One region of the Bacteroides sp. HF-4919 genome, then DNA from elsewhere that is predicted to be linked to it. Evidence: riboswitches for the same ligand, from Rfam matches in the RefSeq annotation. Region 1 holds a riboswitch; the other holds the start of a gene.
The links. A riboswitch is a leader RNA that binds a small molecule or an ion and turns the genes downstream of it on or off. The one in region 1 is predicted to bind thiamine pyrophosphate.
Positions count from the first base shown of each region.

Region 2: it holds a riboswitch for thiamine pyrophosphate, as region 1 does, so the genes downstream of both, KO473_RS16335 (TonB-dependent receptor) here and thiS (sulfur carrier protein ThiS) in region 1, are expected to answer to the same signal.

Region 1 is NZ_JAHKNF010000003.1:220,559-236,180, reverse strand. Features, by position in the region: gene KO473_RS07095 (ATP-dependent helicase) at 1-949, opposite strand, end outside; gene KO473_RS07090 (superoxide dismutase) at 1,071-1,688, shown strand; TPP riboswitch at 1,871-1,963, shown strand; gene thiS (sulfur carrier protein ThiS) at 2,029-2,226, shown strand; gene KO473_RS07080 (thiamine phosphate synthase) at 2,230-2,844, shown strand; gene KO473_RS07075 (thiazole synthase) at 2,973-3,749, shown strand; gene thiC (phosphomethylpyrimidine synthase ThiC) at 3,780-5,474, shown strand; gene KO473_RS07065 (hypothetical protein) at 5,486-6,031, shown strand; gene thiH (2-iminoacetate synthase ThiH) at 6,033-7,157, shown strand; gene KO473_RS07055 (HesA/MoeB/ThiF family protein) at 7,173-7,874, shown strand; gene KO473_RS07050 (thiamine phosphate synthase) at 7,936-8,544, shown strand; gene KO473_RS07045 (outer membrane beta-barrel protein) at 8,625-9,140, opposite strand; gene KO473_RS07040 (porin family protein) at 9,340-9,909, opposite strand; gene ppdK (pyruvate, phosphate dikinase) at 10,111-12,831, opposite strand; gene rlmD (23S rRNA (uracil(1939)-C(5))-methyltransferase RlmD) at 13,098-14,516, shown strand; gene KO473_RS07025 (RluA family pseudouridine synthase) at 14,527-15,444, shown strand; gene KO473_RS07020 (hypothetical protein) at 15,513-15,622, opposite strand, start outside.
Region 2 is NZ_JAHKNF010000009.1:202,668-218,289, reverse strand. Features, by position in the region: gene KO473_RS16375 (bifunctional 2-polyprenyl-6-hydroxyphenol methylase/3-demethylubiquinol 3-O-methyltransferase UbiG) at 65-799, shown strand; gene KO473_RS16370 (helix-turn-helix transcriptional regulator) at 956-1,963, opposite strand; gene KO473_RS16365 (class I SAM-dependent methyltransferase) at 2,152-2,967, shown strand; gene KO473_RS16360 (TonB-dependent receptor) at 2,980-5,319, shown strand; gene KO473_RS16355 (hypothetical protein) at 5,353-6,576, shown strand; gene KO473_RS16350 (DUF4250 domain-containing protein) at 6,672-6,848, shown strand; gene KO473_RS16345 (hypothetical protein) at 7,094-7,333, shown strand; gene KO473_RS16340 (mechanosensitive ion channel family protein) at 7,404-8,312, opposite strand; TPP riboswitch at 8,430-8,526, shown strand; gene KO473_RS16335 (TonB-dependent receptor) at 8,525-10,744, shown strand; gene pnuC (nicotinamide riboside transporter PnuC) at 10,748-11,320, shown strand; gene KO473_RS16325 (thiamine diphosphokinase) at 11,307-11,930, shown strand; gene KO473_RS16320 (DMT family transporter) at 11,884-12,831, opposite strand; gene thrC (threonine synthase) at 13,298-14,599, opposite strand; gene KO473_RS16310 (cofactor-independent phosphoglycerate mutase) at 14,749-15,622, opposite strand, start outside.

The DNA.
Region 1 (15,622 bases):
TCTCGGAGAAAACCTCTTTGGGGATCTGCCGCTCGTTCTTTTCGATCAAGCTGTTGGCTGCACGGACGATGGTCTGGGTAGAACGGTAATTCTGCTCCAGCTTGAAGACTTTTGTGTCGGGATATATCTTGGTGAAATACAAAATATTGTCAATGTCGGCTCCCCGGAAAGAGTAGATGCTCTGCGCATCGTCACCCACCACACAAACACGCTGATTCTCCTTAGTGAGCTGCAACACAATGCTGTGCTGCGCATAGTTGGTGTCCTGATACTCGTCGACAAGCACATAACGGAACTGCTCACGATAGCGCGCCAGCACTTCGGGAAAATCGCGGAAAAGAATATAGGTATAGACCAGCAAATCATCGAAATCCATTGCTCCGGCTTGCCGGCAACGCTCCCAGTAACGGCTGTAAATGTCGCGTATGGCAGGCATCTTGACCGCAGCATCTGCCTCGTAAGCCTCCTTGTTGGTAGCATAGCCCGAAGGAGACACCAAATGGTTCTTGGCATTGGAAATGCGAGCCTGTACACTGCCGGGTTTATAGGTCTTTTCGTCAAGCCCCATCTCCTTGATGATGGAACGGAGCAGGCTCTTGCTGTCCGCCGAGTCGTAGATGGTGAACTGTGACGTAAACCCGATGTGGGATGCCTCGGCACGAAGAATACGGGAGAACACCGAATGGAATGTACCCATCCAGAGATACCGTGCACGCTGTTCGCCCACCTGCCGGGCAATGCGCTCTTTCATCTCACGGGCGGCTTTGTTAGTAAAAGTCAGTGCCAGGATGTTCCAGGGATTGTAACCGTTCTCGAGCAGATAGGCTATCTTATAAGTAAGTACGCGTGTCTTTCCGGAACCGGCACCGGCAATGACCAGTGAAGGACCATCACCGTAGAGCACCGCTGCACGCTGGCTTTCATTAAGTTCTTCGATATAGTCGGGCATAAAATTTATCTGTTAAATCTCTATTCACTGGCAAAGATAGAGGAAAGTTTGGACAACTCCGAACATTTAGGCCCTATATCCCGTTATATATTTATAGAAATGAAATAAAAGATTTGAATTTATGAATACATTATTAATGTCTTTAATATTTACAACCATGACTTACGAAATGCCTAAACTTCCGTACGCAAACAATGCGCTGGAACCTGTAATCAGTCAGCAGACCATTGATTACCATTATGGTAAACATCTTCAAACATATGTAAACAATCTCAATAGCCTCGTTCCGGGCACCGAATTTGAAGGAAAAACAGTAGAAGCCATCGTAGCTTCGGCTCCCGACGGAGCCATCTTCAACAATGCCGGACAGGTGCTGAACCACACACTCTACTTCCTGCAATTCGCACCGAAACCGGCGAAAAACGAACCGGAAGGTAAGTTGGGAGAAGCCATTAAACGCGACTTCGGAAGCTTTGAGAACTTCAAGAAAGAATTTAATGCGGCTGCCGTAGGATTGTTCGGTTCGGGATGGGCCTGGCTGTCTGTGGATAAAAACGGGAAACTGCATATCACCAAAGAAGCCAATGGAAGCAACCCGGTGCGTGCCGGACTAAAACCGCTACTGGGATTCGATGTGTGGGAACACGCTTATTATCTCGACTATCAGAACCGACGGGCCGACCACGTAAATAAACTGTGGGAGATCATCGACTGGGATGTAGTGGAAAAACGACTGTAATTCAGAAGTATTCACCACAGAGGACGCAGAGGACACAGAGTTTCAAATTCGGGAAAAGAACGAATTTGACTCTGGTGTCCTCTGCGTCTTTTGTTTCCTCTGCACCACTCTCTGCCTACTCCGTGGTGAAATAATCCCTGATTTACTTTTTTCTTATCTCCTTTTTCACTTACTTTGCTCCCGTAAAGACAAAGGGGTGCCACCCGGTGGCTGAGATCATACCCTAAGAACCTGATGCAGTTAGTACTGCCGAAGGGATTGTGTATTTCTTCTTATCGTTTCTCTCCGCATGCACTCTCTTTGTATTTACTTTCATTTATCTATAAATACATATACGAATATGAAAGTACAAGTGAACAACAAAGAAGTGGAAACTACCGCAAGCACCATCACCGGGCTTGCCACGCAATTGCAACTTCCCGAAAACGGCATTGCCATCGCTGTGAACAACCAAATGATCCCACGTCCGCAATGGAACGAATTCAGCCTGCACGAGAATGACAACCTGATTGTGATTAAAGCAGCCTGTGGAGGATAAATCATGCTGAGCCTGCAATTTATCACTCACCAGACCGGGAAATACTCTTATTTCGAATCGGCATGTATGGCCCTCGAAGGAGGATGCAAATGGATACAACTGCGCATGAAAGAGGCATCTCCGGAAGAGGTGGAAACAGTAGCCCGGCAGCTGAAACCTCTTTGCAAGACACACGGGGCCATCCTGATTCTTGACGATCATGTGGAACTCGCCCAAAAACTGGAAGTGGACGGAGTGCATCTGGGCAAAAAAGACATGCCTGTCAGCGAAGCCAGAAAAATCCTGGGCGAAGCATTCATCATCGGAGGTACAGCCAATACTTTTGAAGACGTGAAAATGCACTTCAGCGCCGGTGCCGACTATCTGGGCATCGGCCCGTTCCGGTTTACTACAACCAAGAAGAACCTCAGCCCCGTACTGGGACTCGAAGGATATACCTCTATTTTATCGCAAATGGATGAATGCGGCATCCGGATTCCGGTAGTCGCCATCGGAGGCATCGTAACGGAAGATATCCCTGCCATCATGAAAACAGGCGTAAACGGCATCGCCCTCTCAGGAGCCATCCTGCAAGCGCCGAACCCGGTAGAAGAAACAAGAAGGATTCTAAACATATAAGGAAATGAATCGAACTCACCACAGAGTACACAGATTTTCACAGATTCTTTAATTTAACTCTCAGTAAAATAAATTATTAATCTGTGAAAATCCGTGTAATCTGTGGTGAGCTCAAAACAAAATCAGAAATGGAAAAGCTAATTATTGCGGGACGTGAATTCAACTCCCGCCTCTTCCTGGGAACAGGAAAGTTCAACTCAAACGAATTGATGGAACAATCGATACTGGCCTCGGGCACCGAAATGGTAACAGTGGCCATGAAACGTATCGACATGGAGAATTCGGAAGACGACATGCTGAAACATATCGTGCATCCACACATCCAACTGCTGCCCAATACCTCGGGAGTGCGCAATGCAGAAGAAGCGGTGTTTGCCGGACAAATGGCACGCGAAGCCTTCGGGACCAACTGGCTGAAGCTGGAGATACACCCGGATCCGCGCTATCTGCTGCCCGACTCGGTAGAGACTCTGAAAGCAACCGAACGACTCGTGAAACTCGGATTTGTGGTACTGCCTTATTGCCAGGCCGACCCGGTACTCTGCAAACAACTGGAAGAGGCGGGAGCGGCCACAGTGATGCCGTTGGGAGCACCGATCGGAACCAACAAAGGTTTGCAGACCAAAGAATTCATCCACATCATTATCGAACAGGCGGGTATCCCGATAATAGTGGATGCCGGAATCGGTGCGCCGAGCCATGCGGCAGAAGCGATGGAGATGGGAGCATCGGCGTGTCTGGTAAATACTGCCATTGCCGTAGCCGGCAACCCGGTAGAAATGGCAAAGGCCTTCAAGCAGGCAGTCGAAGCAGGACGAATGGGCTATGAAGCAGGACTCGGCATGCAGACTACCGGATTGGTGGCAGAAGCAAGTTCACCGCTGACGGCATTTTTAAACGAATAAAAAAACAGTCCCACCTCTAATAACGAATTTATGGAACAAAGAATAAAATTCCCCCGCTCCGAGAAAGTATACCTGTCCGGAAAACTTTTCCCCGAAATCCGCGTAGGTATGCGGAAAGTAGAGCAAGTGCCCAGCACCACTTTCGAAGGAGAGAAAAAAATCATAACTCCCAACCCACACGTATATATCTATGATACAAGCGGACCTTTCAGTGACCCGGACATAGAGATTGACCTGAAAAAAGGTCTCCCCCGGCTACGGGAAGAATGGATACTGAAAAGGGGGGATGTAGAGCAACTTCCGGAGATCAGTTCGGAATACGGACGGATGCGGCGGGACGACAAAAGCCTCGACCCTCTCCGCTTTGAGCACATCGCACTGCCCTACCGGGCCAAATCCGGGAAACATATCACCCAAATGGCATATGCCAAACAAGGTATCATCACTCCGGAAATGGAATATGTGGCTATCCGCGAAAACATGAACTGTGAGGAACTGGGTATCGATACTCACATTACTCCTGAATTTGTATGCCGGGAGATAGCCGAAGGACGGGCGGTTCTGCCTGCCAACATCAATCATCCCGAAGCCGAACCAATGATTATCGGCCGTAACTTTCTGGTAAAGATCAATACCAACATCGGTAACTCCGCAACCACGTCGAGCATCGACGAAGAGGTGGAGAAAGCGATGTGGAGCTGCAAATGGGGAGGTGACACGCTGATGGATCTTTCAACGGGAGAAAACATACACGAAACACGGGAATGGATCATACGCAACTGCCCGGTTCCGGTGGGTACGGTACCCATCTATCAGGCACTGGAAAAGGTAAACGGCAAAGTAGAGGACCTGTCCTGGGAACTGTATCGCGACACACTGATAGAACAGTGCGAGCAGGGAGTGGACTACTTCACCATTCATGCGGGAATCCGCCGGCACAATGTGCACCTGGCGGAAAAGAGGCTTTGCGGAATCGTATCCCGCGGCGGGAGCATCATGAGTAAATGGTGCCTGGTGCACGACCGCGAGAGTTTCCTTTACGAACACTTTGACGACATCTGTGATATTCTGGCACAATATGACGTAGCGGTATCATTGGGAGACGGTTTGCGGCCGGGTTCCACCCACGATGCCAATGACGAGGCACAGTTTGCCGAACTTGATACCATGGGCGAACTGGTGGTGCGCGCCTGGGAAAAGAACGTACAAGCCTTCATCGAAGGGCCCGGACACGTGCCGATGCACAAAATCCGCGAGAACATGGAACGTCAGATCGAGAAGTGCCACAATGCCCCGTTCTATACACTCGGCCCGTTAGTGACGGATATTGCACCAGGATACGACCACATCACCTCTGCAATCGGTGCGGCACAAATAGGCTGGCTCGGAACAGCCATGCTCTGCTACGTGACGCCCAAGGAGCACCTGGCATTGCCCGATAAAGAAGATGTACGCGTCGGAGTGATCACCTATAAGATTGCCGCCCATGCAGCCGACCTGGCCAAGGGGCATCCGGGAGCCCAGGTACGGGACAATGCGTTGAGCAAAGCACGCTATGAATTCCGCTGGAAAGACCAGTTCGACTTATCGCTCGACCCGGAACGCGCATTCTCTTATTTCCATGCCGGACGACACACGGACGGAGAATATTGTACCATGTGCGGACCGAACTTCTGCGCAATGCGACTGAGCCGGGATTTGAAGAAAACTAAAAAACAAGAATAAGACCAACTGTCATGGAAAGAACAGACGAATACCGGAAAGCATTGGATGTACCCATCTCCGAACTATCCATAGACCGGATCATTGAGGAGATCCGCCGGCAGCCGGAGAACTTTGAGGCCCTCTATCATCTGACGACAGACGAGAAGCGATTGGTCTCCTGGCGGGCACTGTGGGTATGCGATAAACTTTGCAGGCAATACCCCGATTGGTTCGCCCCGCTCCGGGAAGAACTGACCGGAAGGCTGGTGACCTGCAAACACGATGGTTCCAAGCGCCTGCTTCTCTCCATACTCTACCATGCTCCCGCCGAAGAAATCCCATCGGTTGAATTGCTTAACTTCTGTCTGGATTGCATGCTGTCTCGCCACGAAAGCATAGGCGTGCAATCCTTAGCCGTCCGAATGGCCTACCACCTGTGCAAGCACGAACCCGAACTGCTCAACGAACTGCGGACCATACTGGAAAGCACAGATACGGAACTGTATTCGACCGCTGTAAAAACGACTGTGCGGAACACATTGAAGAAAATAAATCAGAAGAATAAAAAGAAAAAATAAAATGTTTTCAGATGAATTAGAAAAGATTTCCTGGGAAGAGACGACTAAAATCATCTATTCCAAAACCGACGCCGATGTGCGCCGCGCATTGTCAAAGGAACATTGCGATGTAAACGATTTTATGGCATTGATTTCGCCGGCTGCCGCCCCCTATCTGGAGACTATGGCGCGTCTCAGCCGGAAATATACGCTGGAACGCTTCGGAAAGACAATTTCGATGTTCGTTCCACTCTATATTACAAATTCTTGTACAAACTCGTGTGTATACTGTGGCTTTAACCACAATAATCCGATGAAACGGACCATCCTTACGGAAGAGGAAATGGTAAACGAGTACAAAGCGATCAAGAAACTGGCTCCGTTCGAAAATCTGCTGTTAGTAACAGGCGAAAATCCTGCCAAAGCAGGAGTAGATTACATTGAACGGGCCCTCCTGCTGGCAAAGCCTTATTTCTCTAATCTGCAAATTGAGGTAATGCCACTTAGAGCAGAAGAATATGAACGGCTTACGTATGCCGGACTGAATGGAGTCATCTGCTTTCAGGAGACTTACAACAAAACCAATTATAATGTGTATCATCCCCGTGGCATGAAATCGAAATTTGAGTGGCGTGTCAATGGTTTTGACCGTATGGGACAAGCAGGTGTACACAAAATAGGCATGGGGGTACTGATCGGTCTGGAAGAATGGCGCACGGATGTCACAATGATGGCCTACCATCTGCGCTATCTGCAAAAGCACTACTGGAAAACGAAATATAGCGTCAACTTCCCCCGGATGCGCCCCTCGGAGAACGGAGGTTTCCAACCTAATGTTGTGATGAACGACCGGGAACTGGCACAGGTGACTTTTGCCATGCGCATCTTCGACCACGATGTGGATATCTCCTACTCTACCCGCGAAAGCGCAGAGTTCCGTAACCACATGGCTACGCTCGGGGTGACTACCATGAGCGCCGAAAGTAAAACGGAACCGGGAGGCTACTTTACCTATCCGCAGGCACTGGAGCAGTTTCATGTCAGCGACGAACGGAAAGCCGTGGAAGTGGATGCCGCACTGCGTTCACTGGGGCGGATACCCGTTTACAAAGACTGGGACACGGCACTGACCCTGACTCAATGCTAACGATAAAGACGAATCATGGAAAGATACAACAGGCAAATCATGCTTCCGGAAATAGGAGAAGCAGGACAAGCAAAACTCAAAGCTGCCAAAGTATTGATTGTGGGCGTAGGAGGACTGGGTTCTCCCATCGCCCTCTATCTGGCGGGTGCAGGAGTAGGTACCATCGGACTGGTGGATAACGATGAAGTAAGCCTCAGCAATCTGCAAAGGCAGGTGCTCTATACGGAAGAAGAGGTGGGAGACCTAAAAGCGATTTGCGCTTCACTGCGGCTCAGTGCCCTGAACCGGGAAATAGAGGTAAATGCCTGTCCGGGACGGCTCAGCAAAGACAATGCCCGTGAATTGATAAGGCAGTACGACATCGTAGTGGACGGATGCGATAATTTTATCACCCGATATCTGATAAATGACGTCTGTGTAGAGTTGGGAAAACCCTATGTATACGGTGCCATCTGTGGTTTCGAGGGACAGGTTTCTGTCTTTAACTACGGGAGCGAGGCACAACGGAAAACATACCGTGACCTCTATCCGGATGAAAAAGAGATGTTGCGTATGCCTCCTCCTCCCAAAGGGGTAGTCGGAGTAACACCGGCAGTGACGGGCAGTGTGGAAGCAACCGAAGTCCTGAAGATTATCTGCGGATTCGGCGAGGTTCTGGCAGGCAAACTATGGACAATTGACTTACGGACATTGCAATCTAACATATTTTCACTATAAAGGTTGGTTTCTGAGTAAGTTAATTACTAACTTTGCTAAACTTAACAGTTTAACAACAGAAATGAAACTTATCGTAGTAACGACGCCTACTTTCTTTGTAGAAGAAGATAAGATTATCACTGCTCTCTTTGAAGAGGGATTGGATATTCTGCATCTCAGGAAACCGGAAACGCCGGCTATGTATTCGGAACGCTTGCTCACACTGATTCCGGAAAAATATCATAAACGCATTGTCACCCATGAACACTTCTACCTGAAAGAAGAATTCAACCTGATGGGAATTCACCTAAATGCCCGCAACCCGAAAGAACCGCATGACTACTCCGGGCATATCAGTTGTTCCTGCCACTCGGTGGAGGAAGTGAAAAACAAAAAACACTTTTACGACTATGTGTTTATGAGCCCGATTTACGACAGTATCTCAAAAGAAGGATATAACTCGCCTTACACGGCTGAAGAATTGCGTCAGGCAGGTAAAGACAAAATCATCGATGGCAAAGTAATGGCTTTGGGAGGCATCACGCCGGAGAATATACTGGAAGTAAAGGATTTCGGATTCGGAGGTGCAGTGGTTTTAGGAGACTTGTGGGGTAAATTCGATGCCTGTTCCGACAGAGATTATCTGGCAGTGATAGAACACTTCAAGAAACTGAAAAAGATGGCGGACTGAGCCAAAGAATAACGGACTAAATAAAATAGGGTGACTTCCTTATGAAGGGAAGCCACCCTATTTCGTTGAAACCTATTTGATTAAAATTCGTAATGGAATCCGAATGTTAAGTCTTCGCTACTTGCGCTAAAGCCGAATCCGCTGTTATTCATATAGTCGTCCTTATAACCCAAGAAACCACATTTGGCAACCAAACTGAAATGTTGGTTCAGTTTTATGGCAATACCCGGTTTCAGACCGATCTCAAAACCGTTTATTGCATCTCCGCCATCTTTCACCTTAGTGGTAGCAAAGCCAAACCCACCATCGATAAACAGACGTACAATCTTGTTCTCGTAATAAGAAAAGCGTGCATAAGGAGCAATAGCAAAAGAATTAATCGTTTTATGACTTATATAATCATGGTTAAACTGGAGTTCAACGCCCAGTGCCCATTGTTCACTCAGGTTGTATCCGATTTCCGGAGCGAGCTTGAAAGAAGTAGTATTAGCGTCATCATTACGCCACAAACCTACGGTACCTCCCATGTAAATGTCCTGAGCTTTGACAGATAAAGTTGCAATAGCAACAAATAAAAACAATACAATCTTTTTCATCTTCTTAGTAGTTTTAATTAAATGTACCTATTTTGAAAACAAACAAAAGAATTATTTCACTTTTGTTTCGGGTCGCAAAAGTATAGTATATTCATTAATTAAACAACTATTTCCGCCACTATTCGCTGAGTGAATATAAAAGAAAAGCCGCTTGTAGTTGATTTACAGCGGCTTCTCTATTTTAATATTTATCGGTTTCTCAGAACTTATAACCTACACTGATCGAAACATTCAGATTTTTACCATTTACGTCGTCCATTACATCGACAAATCCGAACTGGCCGTCAAGCCCTACGATGATCTTGCCAAACTCCGCGGCCACACCGATACCCAAACCTACATCGCCACGTTTCAGCAGACCGTCGTCGCCAAAGGTATCAACTTCCAAACGTCCTTTACCTAAATCGACTTTAGAATTACCCCCGATACCGCAAGCAAAATAAGGACCGGCACTCAACACAATATTGGTATTATCGGCCACTTTGAAACGCGCCGCAGCCATAACCGGCAGTTCCAGATAAACAGCATTCACACTCAGTTCATCCTTCTTGACACCTTTGGAAGATACGAACAAAGAGGGTTGCAAAGACCAGATTTCATTAAATCCATACTCCATACCACCGCCTATCTTGAATCCAACTTTGGCATTCATGTCAAAATCACCGGTATAATTACTGATATTCATTCCCACCTTGGCATTCCAGCTCACTTGAGAAAAGCCCACAACCGAAACAAGGGCAAACAATACAAACACAAGATTTCTTTTCATAATTCTGTAATTTTAGTTTGTTAAAAATATAATAAGTAAGGTTTCATAAGATAAAGGAAATATTTTTATTTGAATTATACAAATATTCACTCTACATTTTATCCACTCCCCCTGCTTCTGCTTTCTCTTATTCTGTTTCCATAAAAAAACGAGGCTACCCTTTCACGGGTAGCCTCGCCTAACCAGTTATCTGAAATCTATTTAGTCTTCGATAGCTGCTTGTGCCGCTGCCAGACGTGCAATAGGCACACGGAACGGAGAACAACTAACGTAATTCAAACCTACTTTATGGCAGAACTTCACAGATGAAGGCTCACCGCCATGTTCACCGCAGATACCGCATTTCAAATCCGGACGGATAGCACGCCCTTTTTCGGTTGCCATACGTACCAACTGGCCTACACCATTCTGGTCGAGTACCTGGAACGGATCTACCTTCAGGATCTTCTTCTCCAGATAAACCGGAAGGAAAGAAGCGATATCGTCACGAGAGTAACCGAAAGTCATCTGAGTCAAGTCGTTGGTTCCGAACGAGAAGAACTCGGCAGACGAAGCGATACGGTCGGCAGTCAGAGCTGCACGAGGAATTTCGATCATGGTTCCAACCTTGAAGTCAATGCGGTCTCCCACCTCTTCGAAAAGCTTTTCTGCTTCGGCACGGATCACACTTTCCTGCTGCTGGAACTCGTAAAGAATACCTGTCAGCGGCACCATGATTTCAGGATGTGTTTCTATTCCTTCTTTCTTCAGTTCAAGAGCGGCACCCAAAATGGCACGAGTCTGCATCTGTGTGATTTCGGGATACGTATTTCCCAAACGACAGCCACGGTGACCCAACATCGGGTTGTGTTCGCAAAGTGATTCTACACGCTGCTGGATATATTGCAAACTTACCCCCATCGTATCGGCCATTTCTTGCTGTCCTTTCAGATCGTGAGGAACGAATTCATGCAAAGGAGGATCGAGCAGGCGTACGGTCACCGGACAACCGGCCATAGCCTCAAAGATTCCTTTGAAGTCGGCTTGCTGATACGGAAGGATCTTAGCCAGTGCTTTGCGGCGCCCTTCAGCATTTTCTGCCAGGATCATTTCACGCATAGCCTTAATTTTTTCACCTTCAAAGAACATGTGTTCCGTACGGCAAAGGCCTATACCTACCGCACCGAAGTTACGGGCAACCTCAGCATCATGCGGAGTGTCGGCATTAGTACGTACTTGCAGGCGGGTATATTTATCGGCCAACTTCATCAAATCGGAAAAATCACCCGATAACTCAGCAGCCTTCGTTTCTACTTTACCTTGGTAAACTTCACCCGTACTACCGTTCAAAGAGATGAAATCACCCTCTTTCAGCAACACGCCGTCCACTTCTACTGTACGGGCTTTATAGTCGATGTTCAGTGCACCGGCTCCCGAAACACAACATTTACCCATACCGCGGGCAACCACGGCTGCATGTGAAGTCATACCTCCACGTGCGGTCAAAATACCTTCAGCAACTGCCATACCGGCCAAATCTTCGGGTGAAGTCTCGATACGAACCATCACAACGCGTTTTCCGGCAGCATGCCATTCGGCTGCATCGTCAGCAAAGAATACAATCTGACCGGTAGCAGCACCCGGAGAAGCCGGCAAACCGCGAGTCAGCACTTTAGCCTGTTTCAAAGCAGACTTATCGAATACCGGGTGGAGTAATTCATCCAGCTTATTGGGTTCTACACGCATCAGGGCAGTCTTTTCATCAATCATTCCCTGACGGAACAGATCCATTGCGATCTTTACCATGGCAGCACCGGTACGTTTACCGTTACGTGTCTGAAGGAACCAAAGTTTGCCTTCCTGAACGGTGAACTCCATGTCCTGCATATCTTTATAGTGATTTTCGAGCTTAGTCTGCAATTCGTCCAGTTGTTTATATATTTCCGGCATTGCTTCTTCCATAGAAGGGTATTTCGAAGCACGCTCTTCTTCGCTCACACCAGCCAACTGAGCCCAACGCTGGGAACCGATCTTGGTGATCTGTTGCGGAGTACGGATTCCGGCAACAACGTCCTCGCCCTGTGCATTGATCAGGTATTCACCATTGAAAAGGTCCTCACCTGTGGCAGCATCACGTGAGAAGCAAACACCTGTAGCAGAACCATCGCCCATATTACCGAATACCATTGCCTGAACACTTACGGCAGTACCCCATTCGTCAGGAATTCCTTCCATCTTACGGTACAGGATGGCACGTTCATTCATCCATGAATTAAATACGGCGCAAATTGCTCCCCAAAGCTGTTCGTATGCACAAGTCGGGAAATCCTTGCCGGTCTGTGCTTTTACAGCAGCTTTAAATTTCTTCACGAGTTCTTTCAGGTCTTCTACCTCAAGCTCGTTATCCAGTTTCACGCCTTTGGCATGTTTCACCTCTTCGATGATGGCTTCAAACGGATCCTGGTCTTCTTTGTTAACAGGCTTCATACCCAATACTACATCACCATACATCTGTACGAAACGACGGTAAGAATCCCATGCAAAACGGGCATTTCCTGTTTTACGGGTCAAGCCTTCAACCACTTCATCGTTCAAACCCAGGTTCAGGATCGTATCCATCATGCCCGGCATGGATGCACGCGCACCCGAACGCACAGAAACCAGCAACGGATTCTCTACGTCACCAAATTTTGAACGCATCAGGTTCTCTATATTTGCAATGGCTTTTTCTACTTCTTCTTTCAGGAGAGATACGACCTTTTCCTGTCCCATCTCGTAATATTCGGTACAAACGTCAGTTGTAATTGTGAAGCCCGGAGGTACGGGGACACCGATCAGATTCATTTCGGCAAGGTTCGCACCTTTACCCCCAAGTAAGTTTCGCATACCGGCTTTTCCTTCTGCCAGTCCATTACCAAAGGTATAAACTCTTTTTTTGTCCATAATACGATTTTAAAGTTATTAGTTGTGATTCTTTTCTGTTCGCAAATCTAAGGATATTTCGCAAACCAGAAAACTTTTATATGAAAAACTTTCTATCAAAATGCAATTTCGACATTGCAATCTGCATTATTTCACTTCATATAGAGAAATACGAAAAAAAATACCTACTTTTGCGAAAGATTTTATTAATATGGCGTAGAATGGTGATTTTATATATTCACGCTTTATACATAAAGAAATCATTTTAATATAATTCAAGGAGTATTGTGGCTAGAAAGAAAAAAGAACTTCCCCTGCTGGAGAAGGTGACAATAACGGATGTGGCTGCCGAAGGAAAAGCCATCGCAAAAGTAAATGACCTGGTAGTTTTTGTGCCTTACGTAGTGCCGGGCGATGTGGTGGATCTGCAAGTCAAAAGAAAAAAGAATAAATATGCCGAGGCCGAAGCGGTGAAGTTTCACGAACTCTCGCCGATACGTGCCGTTCCTTTTTGCCAACACTATGGCGTATGCGGCGGATGCAAATGGCAGGTATTGCCTTACGCCGAACAAATCAAATACAAACAGAAACAGGTGGAAGATAACCTCCGTCGCATCGGCAAGATCGAATTACCGGAGATCTCTCCTATCCTGGGATCTGCCAAAACCGAATTTTATCGGAACAAACTGGAATTTACCTTCTCAAACAAACGCTGGCTGACAGCAGAAGAAGTGAAACAGGATGTAAAGTACGACCAGATGAATGCAGTGGGATTCCATATCCCGGGAGCATTCGACAAAGTGCTGGCTATCGAAAAGTGTTGGTTACAAGACGATATTTCCAATCGCATCCGAAACACAATCCGTGATTATGCTTACGAGCACAATTACTCTTTCATCAACCTTCGTTCACAGGAAGGAATGCTCCGCAACATGATTGTGCGTACTTCAAGTACCGGCGAACTGATGGTAATTCTAATTTGTAAAATTACCGAAGAGCATGAAATGGACCTCTTCAAGCAGTTATTGCAGTATGTGGCCGACCAATTTCCGGAAATAACCTCTCTCCTATACATTATTAATAATAAATGCAACGACACCATCAATGATCTCGATGTACACGTATTCCGTGGCAACGACCATATCTTTGAAGAGATGGAGGGCCTGCGTTTCAAAGTGGGACCGAAATCGTTCTATCAGACCAATTCGGGGCAGGCATACAACCTCTATAAGGTAGCGCGCGACTTTGCCGGATTAACGGGTGGCGAACTGGTGTATGACCTGTATACCGGAACAGGAACCATTGCTAACTTTGTATCGCGACAGGCACGGCAAGTGATTGGCATCGAATACGTGCCCGAAGCCATTGAAGATGCGAAAGTAAATGCGGAAATTAATGGAATAGAGAATACGTTGTTCTTTGCCGGAGACATGAAGGATATCCTGACTCAGGACTTCATCAATCAGTATGGACGTCCGGACGTAATTATCACCGATCCTCCCCGGGCAGGAATGCATCAGGATGTGGTAGACGTAATCTTGTTTGCCGAACCAAAACGAATTGTATATGTTAGTTGTAATCCGGCAACGCAAGCCCGTGATCTTCAGTTGCTCGACGTTAAATACCGTGTGAAAGCAGTGCAACCGGTAGATATGTTCCCACATACCCATCACGTGGAAAACGTAGTGCTGCTCGAACTTAAATAAGGAAACGAATATGAAAAGAATGAAACGAACTCCGGCCGAAAAGGCACGTGCGCAATATACAGGTTATCTGGTGAAAGAGCCTATGGAACTAATGGACTTCCTCGCAGCGAAAATGCCTGATGCCAGCCGTACCAAGCTAAAGTCACTGCTCAGCAAACGAATCGTACTGGTTGACAATGTGATTACGACACAGTTCAACTTCCCTCTGCAACCGGGCATGAAAGTGCTTATCAGCAAAGATAAGAATAAAAAGGAATTCCGTCATCCGCTGCTGAAAATCGTCTATGAAGACGCTTATATCATCGTAGTAGAGAAAAAAGAAGGCTTACTCTCTGTTGGCACCGACCGGCAAAAGGAACGCACAGCACAGCATATCTTAAGTGAATATGTGGGGCGTTCGGGGCGTGGAAACCGTATTTTTGTAGTTCATCGTCTGGATCGTGACACCTCAGGATTGATGATGTTTGCCAAAGATGAAAAGACACAACGTACACTGCGTGACCACTGGCATGACATCGTGACGGACCGTCGTTATGTAGCAGTAGTTACCGGCGAGATGGAAAAGGACAGCGACACCGTCGTATCCTGGTTGACAGACCGTACCTTATATGTCAGTTCAAGCAGCTACGATGACGGTGGTTCCAAATCAATCACCCACTATCGCACTATCAAACGCGCCAATGGATATTCATTGGTAGAACTGCGACTGGAAACCGGACGTAAAAATCAGATACGTGTACATATGCAGGATTTAGGGCATCCTCTGATCGGAGACGGGCGTTACGGTATCGACGGCGGCCCCAATCCTCTCGGGCGTCTGGCGTTGCATGCTTTCAAACTTTGTTTCTATCATCCGGTAACAGATCAGCTGATGGAATTTGAAACTCCTTATCCCCCGGCATTCAAGAAATTGTTTCTCAGAAAATGATACTAAAATGGGCGTGAAACAACTATTTCACGCCCATTTTGATATATCCCACCTGTCAAATATAAGTATTATTCCATCCTAAGCTCAAAATTAAATCCCGGTGCATTGTCCGAAAGATAAAAGATACCGCTCAGCCGATCTCCGTATACTCTTACGTCATCCATAAAAGAAATACCGT
Region 2 (15,622 bases), on a different contig from region 1:
TTCAGCGGTTAATACATAGGTGAAATGCAGGGCAAGATGTATAAACAGAAACGATTAATAATTTATGAAGGAGAATGTTTACGATAAACAATCCTTCTTTGAGAAATATGGCGAGATGCTACGCTCAAAAGAAGGGTTGAAAGGTGCGGGAGAATGGCCGACACTGGAAAAGATATTACCTGATTTTGAAGGGAAACGGACACTTGATTTGGGATGTGGCTATGGATGGCACTGCATGTATGCAGCTTCTAAAGGAGCAAGCCATGTGGTGGGCATCGATTTGTCTGAGAAAATGCTACAAGAGGCTGAAAAAAAGAAGGAGTCCGACAGAATAGAATATCACCGGATAGGGATAGAAGACTATGATTATCCGTCGAATCGCTTTGATGTAGTTGTCAGTTCACTGGCTTTACACTACATTGAAAATTTAGAAGAGATATTCCGAAAGGTGTACCGTACATTAGCCCAAGGAGGAACATTCGTGTTTACAATGGAACATCCGATATTTACGGCACATGGAACCGAAGATTGGTTTTACAACACAGCAGGAACCGCACAGCACTGGCCGGTAGATCATTATTTCACTGAAGGATACCGGGAAACCTCTTTCTTGGGAGAAACGGTAGTGAAATTCCATCATACTTTAACTTCCATATTGCAGGGACTATTGCAGACCGGATTTACCATAACCAATGTGATAGAGCCTCAACCGACTAAAGAGATGCTGCAACAGATCAAGGATATGGAAGAGGAATTGAGACGGCCTATGATGCTGGCTGTTTCTGCCGTCAAAGTCTGAACAAGCAAAGGGAGCAAAACCCGCGCAAACTTTCACAGCCCAGACTTCATATACGGATTTATCCCAATGATATTATCGTGTAAATCTGCTGATAAAGGAAGTTTTTCTCAAACGCTTTTACCATTTATTCCGTCGGACGACAATCCCGTCGTCACCTCAGGAGGCGCCCAAACGGCTGCACCTGTATTCCAGAGGGGTCAGTCCGAACTTCCGTTTGAAGGCCGTAGAGAAATGGGCATGATATTCATAACCGACACATGCCCCGATCTCTTGTATCGTCTTACTGCTATCCAGCAGATAACGACAGGCTATCTCCATACGATAATCAAAGATATGACCGAACACGGTGGTACCAAATACCGTTTTGAAACCTCGTTTTAAAGTACATTCGTTGGTACCTACCCGCAATGCCAACTGATGAAGCGAAGGGGGATTGAGATACTCCTGCTCAATAATGGCCTTGGCATGATGGATCTTATCACACTCTATCCCGACAGAACACGAACAATGAAGACACTCCTCTCCTCCCCGCCGTGCGAGAAAAAGCGAAAGAATTTCCCTAATCTTGGCATCCACATACATAAGTGCCATATTCCCATTCAGCTGTGAAAGCTTGATATCACTCAACGCTTTATAAATACCGGTACAAAAAGGGCGATTTGTCCGATATGCCCTGTAGAGTCTATCACAAAAAATGGTTTCGATATCTTCATTACCAAACAGATCGGGATATTGTCCGGCAAGTTCACGGATATAATCGTTGGAAAGCATAATCTCCATCATGTGAAACGGCGTATGCTTAGGGAAACAGACGCATGAGTCTATCCCGTCACATTGCAGGAGATTGGCATCTCCTTTGTTCCACTCCTCACTCCGGGTAATAGGGTCGTAAAAGCAAGTGACGTGCCCGGCTAAAGCGGCACAAAACCAAACAGCATGATATTCATCGGCCTGTGCATACATCTCAATGGACTCCTCACATGATATATGATGTTCCATAATCGAAAAAAACGGAGTACATATTTCTTCGAATGTCGCCTTCAGATACCCATTGTCAATCCGATAACTATTTCTTTCTGTCCGGCTCTCTCCCGCCAGATTCTGTACGGGCCATTCCAGCATCATTTCATGCAAATCATGTTTCATTAACCGAGTTGCCATCATTATTCCTTTAAGTTAAAGTCAAGTTCCTTTTCGCGTAAGCAGTAAAAGCCGGTAAGGCTCTACTTTTGTCTCCAATTGGAGAGTAGATACAAAATTACAATAAGCCACCTATCGGCACAATCCCCATTAATAGGTAATTCTCCACGAATAATAAACAACAACCGGAAATATAAAAGCAGAAACTAAACATGAAAGTAAATTTATCAGGAGTTCCCGAAACTCTGTTTATAACCTTGCGAATAAGGGCTATAGAAACAGTAAAACCCAACGGCGCTATCAAAGACCCTTATGCCATAGATATACTCCACCGAATCGAACTGGCAAGTTCTTCGAAAGACAAAGTTTCGGAAGGTTCGCAGGTGGGCACAATTGCCCGTACCCTCGTATTGGACGAAATCATCCTCGACTTCCTGTCGAAACACCCTAAGGGAGCTACCGTCGTAAATCTGGGATGCGGACTGGATGCACGCTACAAAAGACTTCCATTGCACAATTGCCTTTGGTTAGACATCGACGTAGAAGAATCCATCGGGTTACGAAAACTTTTCTTCAAGGAAACGGATAATTATAAAATGATCGCCCGGTCGATGTTCGATGATTCATGGATGAACTCTGTTCCCAGAGGTCTTCCTCTGCTGATCATATCGGAAGGAGTGATGATGTACTTCAAAGAAGAAGATATCAGAGAGTTAATTTACCGGATCGGGCAACGCTTCCACCATGCGGAAATGGCATTCGACGTAATTAATACATGGACAGCCCGTAACTACAAATGGCATCCGGACGTAAAGAAGTATAACGCACCATTCCGATGGGGAACAGACAACGTATATGAGATGGAAGACTGGTATCCGGGACTACACGTGATTAAGGAATACCTGTATATGGACCGCTTAAAAAAACGATGGCCTCTGTTCTTCAAAGTGATGCTCCCACTATTCCCATCTTTACGGAAATCGTCCCGGATAGTACATATGAAGTTCCAACAACAATCATCTAAATAAGGAGAACAGGATATGAGAAATAAAATCTGTGTTTTCATCATCACTCTGCTCTCACTGTGCAGCGGCCTCCCGGCCCAAACACAACCGGGCAAACTGAGCGGAGTCATCATCGACACCAATGACGAGGAAATACTCCCGGGTGCCAACATATATATAGAAGCACTGAAGAAAGGCGTCTCGGCGGATAAAAACGGGGAGTTCCTCATCGAAGCTCCTGCGGGACGTTATTCGGTCACTTTTTCATTTATGGGATATCACACCCGGAAAGAGGAAATAACGATTCCGAATACCAAAGGTAAAAAGCTGGTTATCCGCCTGGAACCGGAAACTCAGTCACTGGGTGAAGTTGTCATCACAGCCAAAAGTGAAGCCCGCCAACTGCGCGAGCAGGCCATGCCTATGTCGGTAATCAGCATGCAACAACTACAGGGGACGGTCAGCAATGTGCAAGATGTCCTGTCGAAAACCGTAGGTGTAACCATCCGTAACACAGGAGGTGTAGGCAGTGCGTCCCGGGTATCGGTACGCGGTCTGGAGGGGAAACGAATCGGTTTCTTCATTGACGGAAGCCCGATGAATGATAATTCGGACTTCATCGACATTAATGACATACCCGTGGAGATGATCGACCGAATTGAAATCTACAAAGGAGTGGTACCCGCAAGGTTTGGCGGATCGTCCGTAGGCGGAGCTGTAAACATTGTCATCAGGGAGTATCCGCCCAAGTACCTCGATGCCAGCTACAGCATCGAAAGTTTCAATACCCACAAGCTTTCACTGGTAACCAAACGGAATATCGCTTCTAAAGGACTGGAATTCGGAGGCGGGGGATTCTATACCTATTCTGACAACAACTATAAGATGGAATCTCCCTTCGAAGAGGGGCTTGTCATTAAACGTAACCACGATAAATTTAAAAAGTTAGCTGTTGCAGGTAGTCTGAAAGCACGTAAATGGTGGTTCGACCTGATTGAGTTTGAACCTGTCTTTATGCACACTTTCAAAGAAATCCAAGGAATCGAATATAATATTGAAAAAGCCCACACTTACTCTGACGCTTTCCTCTTTGCCAACAAGTTGGAGAAAGAAAACTTTCTTGTCGAAGGGCTCGATATGGAATCGAATCTGGCCTATGCTTATACGGTATTTCATATGGTGGATACCGCCGCATATCGGTACAATTGGGACGGTACCACTTACCCCGCCGTATCCGAATATGGAGGGGAAATAGGCAAATGGGCTTCAAACGCCAGAAACGAGAAACATACAATCACCCACAAGTTACACCTGAACTACGTTATCAACAACAAACATTCTGTAAACTTCAACTCACTGTTCAGTTATGCATCCGGACATCCTAAGGATGACCTGAAGGACAAAGTTGTCGGTTATAAAACCAACTTCAAAAGTACGATGATGAGTTGGATTGCCGGAATAGGATACGATTTCCGCACGAACAATGATATTTTCCTGAATTCACTTAACGTGAAGTATTATACATACGGCATGAATACTCACATGAGCAGCATTATGTCATCGGAAGCAGAAAAAGTAGACATGCTGAAACGGGATTTCGGTATCAGCAATGCCCTCCGTTACAGATTCACTCCGGACTTCATGGGTAAGTTTTCGGTTGGATATGACGTACGCCTGCCTACCGAAAGTGAACTTTTGGGCGATGGATATGCAGTCGCTCCTTCCGGAAATCTGCTCCCGGAACGAAACACAAGCATCAATCTGGGGTTCCTGTTCGACCGTACCGGAAAGTCTGCCAGTAATCTTCAACTGGAATTGAACACTTTTTATGGGTATCTCGAGAATATGATACGGTTTACCGGAGGTTATCTGCAATCGCAATACCAGAATTTCGGAAAAATGCGCACTTTGGGAGCAGAAGTAGAGGTGAAAGCGGACCTTACCCACTGGCTTTACGGCTACTGCAACATGACCTATCAGGATTTGCGGGATGTACGAAAGTTCGAACCGAACACTCATGTCCCCAACCCGACCAAAGGCAGCCGGATGCCTAACATCCCCTATCTTCTGGCAAACGCCGGACTGGAATTTCATAAAGAAAATCTGTTCGGAGGCAAAATGCAGAATACCCGCATCTTTGCGGACGGTTCTTTCGTTGAAGAGTATTTCTACGACTTTGAACAAAGCCGGTTCCAAGAGCGAAGAATACCACGCACCTTCTCTGCCAACGTCGGAATAGAGCATAGCTTCATGAACGGACGGTTCATCATCACAGCACGGATAAACAATCTGACTAATGCCCGGATGATGTCCGAATTCAACCGTCCTCTACCCGGACGCAATTGGGGAGTAAGGCTGAGATATGTATTGAAATGAAACAAGATTATTTATTTAAAAACCAAGAGAACTATGAAGATTAGAAATCTGACACTGGCACTTGCCGGTACTGCACTTGTATTTTCGGCATGCGAAAAGGATCCTGACCCTAAAGTCCCGGCCGACAATGCTAACATCGCCCTGGCAACTATTCTGCCCAACCCCGATGGTATGACGGGAGCCGCTTACCTGCAGCTGATCCGTGATGAATTTCCGCAGAATACCAACAATAACAACGGAATTCCCATTCCCTACGGAGGAGCATATCCGGTTATTGAAGGAAACGACATCTTTGTATTCCCGGGATACATGGGTGACAGTAAAAACGAACTGGTGAAATACACAAGAGTCAACGGCCGGTTATCAAAGACAGGAACAATGAAATTGCCTCCCAACTCTTCGGCCACCAATATTGTTTTCGCTTCTGCTGAAAAAGCCTACCTATCTATGGCGGGACTGGGCAGGATCGCTATTTTCAACCCTATCACCATGGTCCAGAAGGGAGAGATCGATCTGTCTTCTCTCGGAGTGTCCGACAATAATCCGGACCCCTCTGCCATGTTGTTGCGCGACGGACTTTTATACGTAGGCCTCAGCCAGATGGTGGGCGGATGGGTTCCTCCACAGGACCGTCCATACAGCGACATTGCCATTATAGACACTCAAACGGATAAACTACTGAAAATGATTACAGACAAAACCAGTGGTATCTCCATGCCTACCCGTCCGATTGACCGCTATTCAATCTTCATGGATGAAAAAAAGGATATCTATATTTCGTGTGTCGGTGCCTTTGGCATGGTCAAAGGTCATAATGCCGGCATATTGCGTATCAAGGCAGGAGAGACTGAGTTCGACCCAACGTATCGCTGGACCATTACGGGAGCTGACATCAGCGGAGAAGAAAAAACTGCGGGATTTATCTCTGCCATCCGGTATGTAACCAATGGAAAAGCATATGCTTATATCAATATGCCCGGTTACTACAAGCCCGGAGAACAAGGACATACCGCCATCGCCGATCTCGCTGTAGAAATAAACCTATACGACCGGTCCATGAAAAAGATCAAGGGACTCGACCTTTCCAATGGTTTCGGAGTCATGCTTGCCCTCTACAAAGGAACTGTGCTGATAGGTAACTCTTCGACTAAAGCGAAAGGTATCTACTCTCTGGACATACAGACAGGTGAGGTGTCTAAAGAGCCTGTATTGACCACAGTAGGTAATCCGATATTATGCCACTATTTTGATAAATAAAGACCGATGCCTTTCATGGTTCTAATAAACAAGGGCTCTTCTTGCAGAATAAACAGAGTTACCGTATCTTTGCAACCATTTAAAAAAGAATGATTATGGAACTTCCAGAAGACCCGATGATGTTGTTCAGCGTCATCAACATGAAACTCCGCGATTGTTACAAATCGCTCGATGAACTATGTGACGATATGAATGTCAATAAAGAAACACTGATTGGCAAACTGGGATCGGCCGGATTTGAATACAATGCCGAACAGAATAAATTTTGGTAAAACAGGCATCCCCCTGCTTTAATTCCCGTAACCTTGTAAATCTTATATCCGGTGGATAATAAATGCTTCGGATAGTAGATCGGAATACAGTTTCTGGTCAAAGTCTAAGAACTGATTCATTATCGAATATTCCCCACTTAAAGATTTAAGGCAAAATACAGAGACCGCAAAGATAAGAAAAAACAGATTGAACCTTATCCTCTTTCAGAATGTTTTATCTGTAGAAATTTAAAACAACAACGGTTATGGAAAAATATCTTATTCACAGTAATGAGCTGCACCTGATCGATCAAGAAAGAATCCACCAGGCAGTAGAACAGATGGTAGAGTCATTGGATATGGCAGCCGGGTCTACATTCAGTTTCGATCTTTACAAAGTGGTGGAAACCTATTTCAAGGATTTGGATAAGCGGAGAGAGATAAACCATCTGTTAGGCATCACAGACAACACGTATGATCCGACAGAAGATTTTGGAGTGTGTTAATCGGTTAAATATAAATCTTGAAAAAGGGTGGTTACCTCCGACGAAGTAGCCACCCTTTTTGCATGAATTATCAGTTGGGTGCCTGATGAACCGTAAGTTGAGGGAAGGGGAAGTTAATGCCTTGTTCGTTGAATGTAGCATAAATCGCCTTGTTAATATCGAAATATACTCCCCAATAATCGGCACTGTTCACCCAGACACGGACCACCACGTTCACACTACTCGCATCCAAGGCATGGAGAGCTATAAAGGGAGCAGGATCATCCAGGATACGCTTATCGGTAGCCAGCACCTCACGTACCACCTTCTCAACCTTATTATAATCTTCACCATAATCCACACCGACAATCCACTCTACCCGCCGGGTTGTCTGATTGCTGTAATTAGTCACGACCCCACTACTCAGTGCACCGTTCGGGACATAAATCAATTTATTGTCGGCAGTGGTCAGGATGGTGTGGAAGATCTGGATTTCCTTGACAGTACCAGAGACGTTCTGTGCATCTATCCAGTCGCCCACCTTATAAGGCTTGAACAGCAGGATGACCAGTCCGCCAGCAAAGTTCTGCAGATTGCCCGAAAGAGCCATACCGACAGCCACACCGGCAGAAGCCAGCAGAGCGGCGAACGAAGTGGTTTCCACTCCTAATGCACCTACCACGGAAATAATCAGCAATACGGTGAGAAGGATATTAACGAGGCTCCTTACAAAAGTTTTGATACTGATATCGACATTTCTCTTATCCATAAGACGCTTTACAAGTCGGTTCAGCATCCGGATCAGAAAACGCCCGACCAGAAAAACAATCACAGCCTTCAGAATGTGACCTCCGGCCTGTATACCCGAATCGATCAACTGCTGGGTAACCAGAGCCAGTTTATCCAGCCCATCGGCCTGTGCAATGGCCTGATCAAGCTTATCGGCCGCCACCTGCAGAGAGTCTGCCACTTGTTGCGCGGCTTGAAAGAATAGTAGCATAATAGTATAATTTTAGAAGTTTTTCATTTAATAACAGCAGACAAAGCTACAATGTTTTTATCAAATAGCGAAGTGTTTCTTGCTTAACACACCCAAAAAGCGTAAATTTGCCACCGATTCACTGAGTAGGGGTGCCTTAACATGACGGGCTGAGAACATACCCTTTGACCTGATCCGGGTAATGCCGGCGTAGAGAAAAATAAATTAGCAACATGAAAAAGATGATTTTTGCCGGCTGCCTGATAGCCGGAGCAAGCGTCTTCGCGCAAGCGGGCGAGACAGACAGCTTGAAAGTAGTAAACCTGCAAGAGGTGCAGGTAGTATCCACACGTGCCACTTCGAAGACTCCCGTAGCATTTACCAACGTGTCGAAAGAGGAACTCAAAAAGCAGAACTTCGGGCAAGATATCCCGTATCTGCTCAGTATGACACCTTCGGCACTGACCACCAGTGATGCCGGGGCAGGCATCGGCTATACCACCCTGCGTGTGCGCGGAACGGACGGGACACGTATCAACATCACCGCCAACGGCATTCCGATGAACGATGCCGAAAGCCATACGCTTTTCTGGGTGAACATGCCCGACTTTGCCTCATCGGTGAAGGATATACAGGTGCAACGCGGTGCGGGAACTTCGACCAACGGTGCCGGTGCTTTCGGTGCCAGCGTGAATATGCAGACGGAGGGGATTTCGATGAAGCCGTATGCCGAACTGAATGCTTCGTACGGAACCTTCAATGCGCACAAAGAAACGGTAAAATTCGGTACCGGACTGTTGAACGACCATTGGGCCTTCGATGCCCGCCTGTCCAACATCGGTACGGACGGATACATCGACCGGGCTTCGGTAGACCTTTATTCTTTTTATGCACAGGGGGGATATTTCGCCGACAACACTTCGGTGAAGTTCATCACTTTCGGCGGAAAAGAGAAAACGTATCATGCCTGGAATTATGCCAGCAAGGAAGAAATGGAGAAGTACGGACGACGTTTCAACTCGTGCGGCATGTACACGGATGATGACGGCAACATCCGTTTCTACAAAGACCAGACAGACAACTATCTGCAAATGAACTACCAGCTCTTACTGAACCACACTTTCTCGCCGGAATGGAACCTGAACGCAGCACTCCATTATACGAAAGGAGACGGATATTATCAGGAGTATAAGGAGGACCGGACACTGAAAGAGTATCACCTGCCACCTTTCATGCATGACGGCAAAGAGGTGGACAAGAGCGACCTGATCCGTCAGAAGAAGATGGACAACCACTTCGGTGGCGGCGTGTTCTCGGTAAATTACCAGAACGGAAAGCTGAACGCTTCACTGGGAGGTGCGCTGAACCATTATGACGGATGGCACTTCGGACGGGTGATCTGGGTGAAAAATTACATCGGCGAACTGCTCCCCGACCACGAATACTACCGGAATAAAGCGAAGAAGACGGACGGCAACCTCTATCTGAAAGCTAACTATAACCTGGTGGCGGGGCTCAATGCATACGCCGACCTGCAATACCGCTACATCAACTATAAGATAAACGGCGACAACGATAAGTTTGACTACAACGCGGACGCCCTGCAAAAGCTGGCGGTAAACGATCACTTCAACTTTTTCAACCCGAAAGCCGGGCTGAACTGGGACATAGACGCCAACAACCGGGTTTATGCATCGTTCTCCATCGCCCAGAAGGAACCGACACGGAACAACTATACCGACGGCAACGCGGACGAGTATCCAAAGGCGGAAAAACTGCTCGACTATGAGTTGGGATATACCTACCGGAACACTTGGCTGAGCGCCGGGGCCAACTTCTACTATATGGACTACAAAGACCAGTTGGTACTGACCGGAGAGCTGAACGAGATAGGCGAGGCTATGGCGCGCAACGTGCCCGACAGTTACCGGATGGGAGTGGAACTGATGCTGGGTGTGAAGCCCTGCCAATGGTTCCAGTGGGACATCAACGGTACACTGAGCAAAAACCGGGTGAAAAACTTCACCGAAAAGCTGTATGAAGACGAATGGAAGAATCCGGTCGAGGTCAGCCACGGAAATACACCGATCGCCTTCTCGCCGGACCTGATCCTGAACAACCGCTTCTCGTTCAGCTACCGGGGATTCGAGGCCGCCTTGCAATCGCAATACGTCAGCAAGCAGTACATGAGCAATGCCAGACAGGCTGACCAGACGCTAAACGCCTATTTCGTGAGCAACCTCAACCTGGCTTACACCTTCAAGCTCCCTCACGTAAAGTCGGTTACGGCAGGATTCACCATCTACAACCTCTTCAATGCCGAGTATGAAAACAACGGATATGCAGGCAGCGGTTATAAGATAGTAAAAGGAGAGGTAGAGCGCTACAACTATGCCGGCTACGCCGCACAGGCCGGAACGAATGTAATGGGTAACATTTCCATCCGCTTTTAAGCCATGAACTACCTCGAAATCACAGGTACCCTGATCGGGCTGATTTATCTCTGGCTGGAATACCGTGCCAGCATTTACCTCTGGATAGCGGGCATCATCATGCCTGCCATCTACATCTTCGTCTACTACCGGGCGGGACTGTATGCCGACTTCGGAATCAACATCTACTATCTGCTGGCGGCCGTTTACGGATGGATTGTCTGGATGCGGGGTGCCGGCCGGGAGTCGAAAGCCGAACTCCCCATCACACATACTCCGCTGAAAAGGTATCTTCCGCTGACCGCGGTATTTTTAGCAGCCTTCCTCGGCATTGCCTGGATACTGATCCGGTTCACGGACAGCAACGTACCCTGGCTCGATTCGTTTACCACGGCACTGAGCATCATCGGCATGTGGATGCTGGCGCGCAAATACGTAGAACAATGGTGGGCATGGATACTGGTCGACGTGGTATGCTGCGGACTCTACATTTACAAAGAGCTTTATTTCACATCCGCCCTTTACGGACTTTACTCAATAATTGCTATCTTTGGCTACTTTAAATGGAAACAAATGATGCACTATGAAAGTAAATGATATCGATATGGATGCCGTGATACTGGGCAACGGCGAATATCCAACCCACTCCATGCCTGAAACCATGCTGATCATGGCTCCCTATGTGGTATGCTGTGACGGATCGGCCGATGAACACATCCGCCGGGGATTCATCCCGAATGCCATCATCGGTGACGGGGACTCCCTCTCGGCGGAGAATAAAGACCGTTTCAGGGAAATATTCCATCAAATAGACGACCAGGAGACGAACGATCAGACCAAAGCGGTCCATTTCCTGCTGGACCAAGGCAAGAAGGTGATCATCCTTGTAGGCGCAACCGGCAAACGGGAAGACCATACATTGGGAAACATCAGCCTGCTGGTGGATTATATGAAGGTGGGAGCACAGGTGACGATGCTGACCAATCATGGCATGTTTGTCCCCGCATCGGGACGGAACACTTTCAAATCACGCCCCGGACAACAGGTTTCTGTCTTTAACTTCGGTGCCACCGGACTCAGAGGAGAGGGATTGGTATACCCGCTCAGCGACTTCGACAACTGGTGGCAAGGGACACTGAACGAGGCGACAGGTGACGAATTCACGATCCATGCGGAGGGAGACTACCTGGTTTATCTGAATTACTGAGAGGTTTCTCCTTCGTTTCGGCCACCTCGACCAGATAGACACTGATGCATATCATGCCGATGGCAATGGTCTGCGCCCAGCTGAAGCGGTCCTGCCCGACCAACAGGGAAACGATGGTAGCCACCATCAGAATCAGATAACCATAAATGGCGACTACGGTAGTCTTCAGATATTTCAGTCCTATGGGCACCAGCAGATAACTGACGACCGTAGGGAAAATCAGGACGAACAGGAGAACGGACAGCGGAAACCAATGCACCGGTCCGGAAAATACCGGTGCGTGAAAACCGGTGATGGCAGAGACCAGAATGCTCGAAAAGGCCGCTCCGGCAAAGGTATATTTCAGCACCGTAAACATCCCGACCGATTTCAGGATACGGTTGCTCGCCACCAGATAGATGGCATAGGCAATCGAACTCAACAGGCACAGCACGTTCCCCGTCAGGGCATCCGAAGCCAAGTCGTCACTCTTTTGTGCCAGGATACAGAGGATGGCCCCGCCGAGTCCGAGGGAGATGCCGGCAACCTTCAGGACGCTGATTTTCTCTTTGAAGAAGACGACGGCGATGACAAACACCCAAATGGGCTGGAGACTGGTGAAAATGGAACTGGAGACGGGGGTCGTCTTACTCAGCCCCACCAGATAGAGAAACATAAAACCGTAAATGCCCAACGCACCAAGGAGGAAAAGGTAGATCTTTTCTTTGCGGGTAGAAGTCTCGGGCTTGACAAACATTCCGATGATCCAAAAAGCAACGGCGGCAAACACGCACCGGAGGGTCACTCCCGAAAGAGGGCTGACCCACACGGGAAGCAGGTATTTCAACGCATTCATATTCAATCCGCTAAAGGTTTTGGACACCACCATGCTCAGATTGGCCTCCACTTTTTTATTCTTCATCATACACGAGGGGTTGGTTTTATTGGGGTACAACAAAAGAGGCGGCGGAAAGTTCGGGAAAAGGAGGGCGATAAAGCCCGGAGCGGGAAGCGGATTCCAGTTATTTAGTTTTACACAAGAACCGGCTTTCACTCACGTGCGGGACGAAGAAAACCCGCAGGCGCACGGAAGCGGATCCGGAGACACCCGCAGGCAAAACCAGAGGCGGGACTTTCATCCAAAAGTCCCGTCACTTTTTCCAAAAAGTCCTAAGAGTTTTTTCGAAAAGTCCCGGGACTTTTTTCGCCCCCTCCAGAAGTACTCCTGAGGCCGTTTTCACAGACGATTTCCCACCGGCATCTCCATCCGGGGAAAAGGCCGGCGGCTGTGGGAAAAGCCCTTCTCACCACCGGAGGCACAGAGCATGTACGTCAATAATCCATGACATAAATCGCCTGTGTCACTCTGTGCCCTCAGGGGTGGGTTTCTACCTGCCCAGCAGGTAGCTCTTGAAATCGACAAACTCCTTCGTCATCGGCAAGCTTTGCTTCTCACCTTTCATAAATGCCCGGAGCTTGGCAGGTATCTCGACCTCAGTACCGATGATGGCCTCAACCGTCTGCAAGAATTTTGCCGGATGGGCCGTCTCCAGGAAGACACCTGTCTCACCCGGCTGCAAGCCCTCTTCCAAGGCACGGAAGCCGCATGCACCGTGGGGATCGAGCAGATAGCCGGTCTCCTGCCATACGGTTTTCACAGTCTCACGGATCTGCCCGTCGGTATACGTCGCACCGGAAATCTCGGCTGCGACAGCCGCATGCGAGTCACCATACAGATCGAGTACACGGGCAAAGTTACTCGGGTCGCCCACATCCATCGCATTGGCAATGGTAGCAACCGATGGACGAGGATTGTACTGCCCCGTCTGCAAGTATTGATAGAAAATGTCATTCCTGTTATTGGCAGCGATAAAACGCCGGATGGGCAACCCCATCTTCTTGCCGAACAAGCCTGCCGTAATGTTTCCGAAGTTTCCGCTCGGCACGCAGATGACGGCATTCGCTGCCCGCCCCGCCCGTTTCAGCTGTGCGTAAGCGTAGAAGTAATAGAAAGCCTGCGGCAGAAAACGGGCCACATTGATGGAGTTGGCCGAAGTCAGCAACAACCGCCCGTTCAGTTCACTATCCATAAAGGCCGCTTTCACCAGCGCCTGACAGTCGTCGAAAGTGCCGTCCACTTCGAGTGCCGTGATGTTCTGCCCCAGCGTAGTGAACTGTTTTTCTTGTATCTCGCTCACCTTTCCCTTCGGATAGAGCACATACACATGGATGCCTTCCACTCCCAGAAAGCCATTGGCCACGGCACTGCCCGTATCTCCGGAGGTAGCCACCAGCACATTCACCTGCTTCCGGCCTTCCTTACGGATAAAGTAGCTCAGCAAACGGGCCATAAACCGTCCGCCCACATCCTTAAAGGCAAGCGTGGGACCGTGGAAAAGCTCCAGTGAGTAGATGTTGTCCTTAACCTGTACCAGCGGAACATCAAAATTCAATGTGTCATAAACGATCTCTTTCAATATTTCCGCCGGGACATCTTCGCCAAAAAAGGCATCCGCCACCCGATATGCGATCTCCTGAAAAGAAAGGCTGTCTATCTCGTCGTAAAACTCCTGCGGCAAACGCCGGATGGTCATGGGCATAAATAAGCCCTTATCGGAAGCAAGCCCTTTTACCACTGCTTCTTCAAGTGAAGCAAGCGGTGCCTGCTTGTTTGTGCTATAATATTTCATAGATACTTTTATAATGATTATGCGCTAAATGTTTCATTTCCGTTTCACCACAGATTACACAGATTTTCGCAGATTAATAATATAGATCGTTGATATTTAAGATTAAAAGTTCTGTGTTAATCCGTGTAATCTGTGGTGAACCGTATTCGCTAATGATTCATAAACTCTTTAATAAACTCATCCTCCTTCATCAGTCCGTAGCTGCCCTCCACGGCTGCTATCTCGTCGAAGGTCTGTACGCTGTCCGGTTCGATGCCCGGATACCAGATGAAGAACGGTACCGGTTCATTGGTATGCGTGCGCAGCTCGCAAGGAGTGGGATGGTCGGGCAATACGGCGATGGCCACCGGTTCGTCCCAATCCTTCACCGCCTCGTAGACAGGGCCTACGGCACGGCTGTCCAGGTTCTCGATGGTCCGCAACTTCAGTGCCACGTCACCTTCGTGCCCGGCTTCGTCACTGGCTTCGATGTGCAGATAGACAAAGTCATCCGTCCTCAAGGCTTCCAATGCGGCGACCACCTTATTCTCATAGTTGGTGTCGTACAGTCCCGTCGCCCCTTCCACCGCGATGCGGCGCAGTCCGGCATAATATCCGATACCGTTGATCAGATCGACAGCCGAGATTACGGCTCCCCTCTTCACTTGCGGAAATGTATCGGACAGACGTTCCATCTGCGGACGATAACCCGGACTCCACGGCCAGATACTGTTGGCAGGGTCCTTGCCTTCGGCCATCCGCTTCAGGTTCAGCGGATGATCCTTCAGCAGTTCCTGCGACTTCAGGATCAGTTCGTTGAGCAAGCCGGCTGTCTCTTCGGCCTCCGGCACCAGCGGTTTCACCATCAGCGGACGGAAAGGCTTTAAAGGCACATCGTGCGGCGGAGTGCAGTCCAGCTGCTTGTTCCCCCCTTTCACCACCAGCAAATGGCGGTATTGCACACCGGTATGAAACCGTACCCGGTCGTCACCTAACTTCTCCTGAAGATATTGAATCAACACATCCGCCTCTTCCGTGGTGATA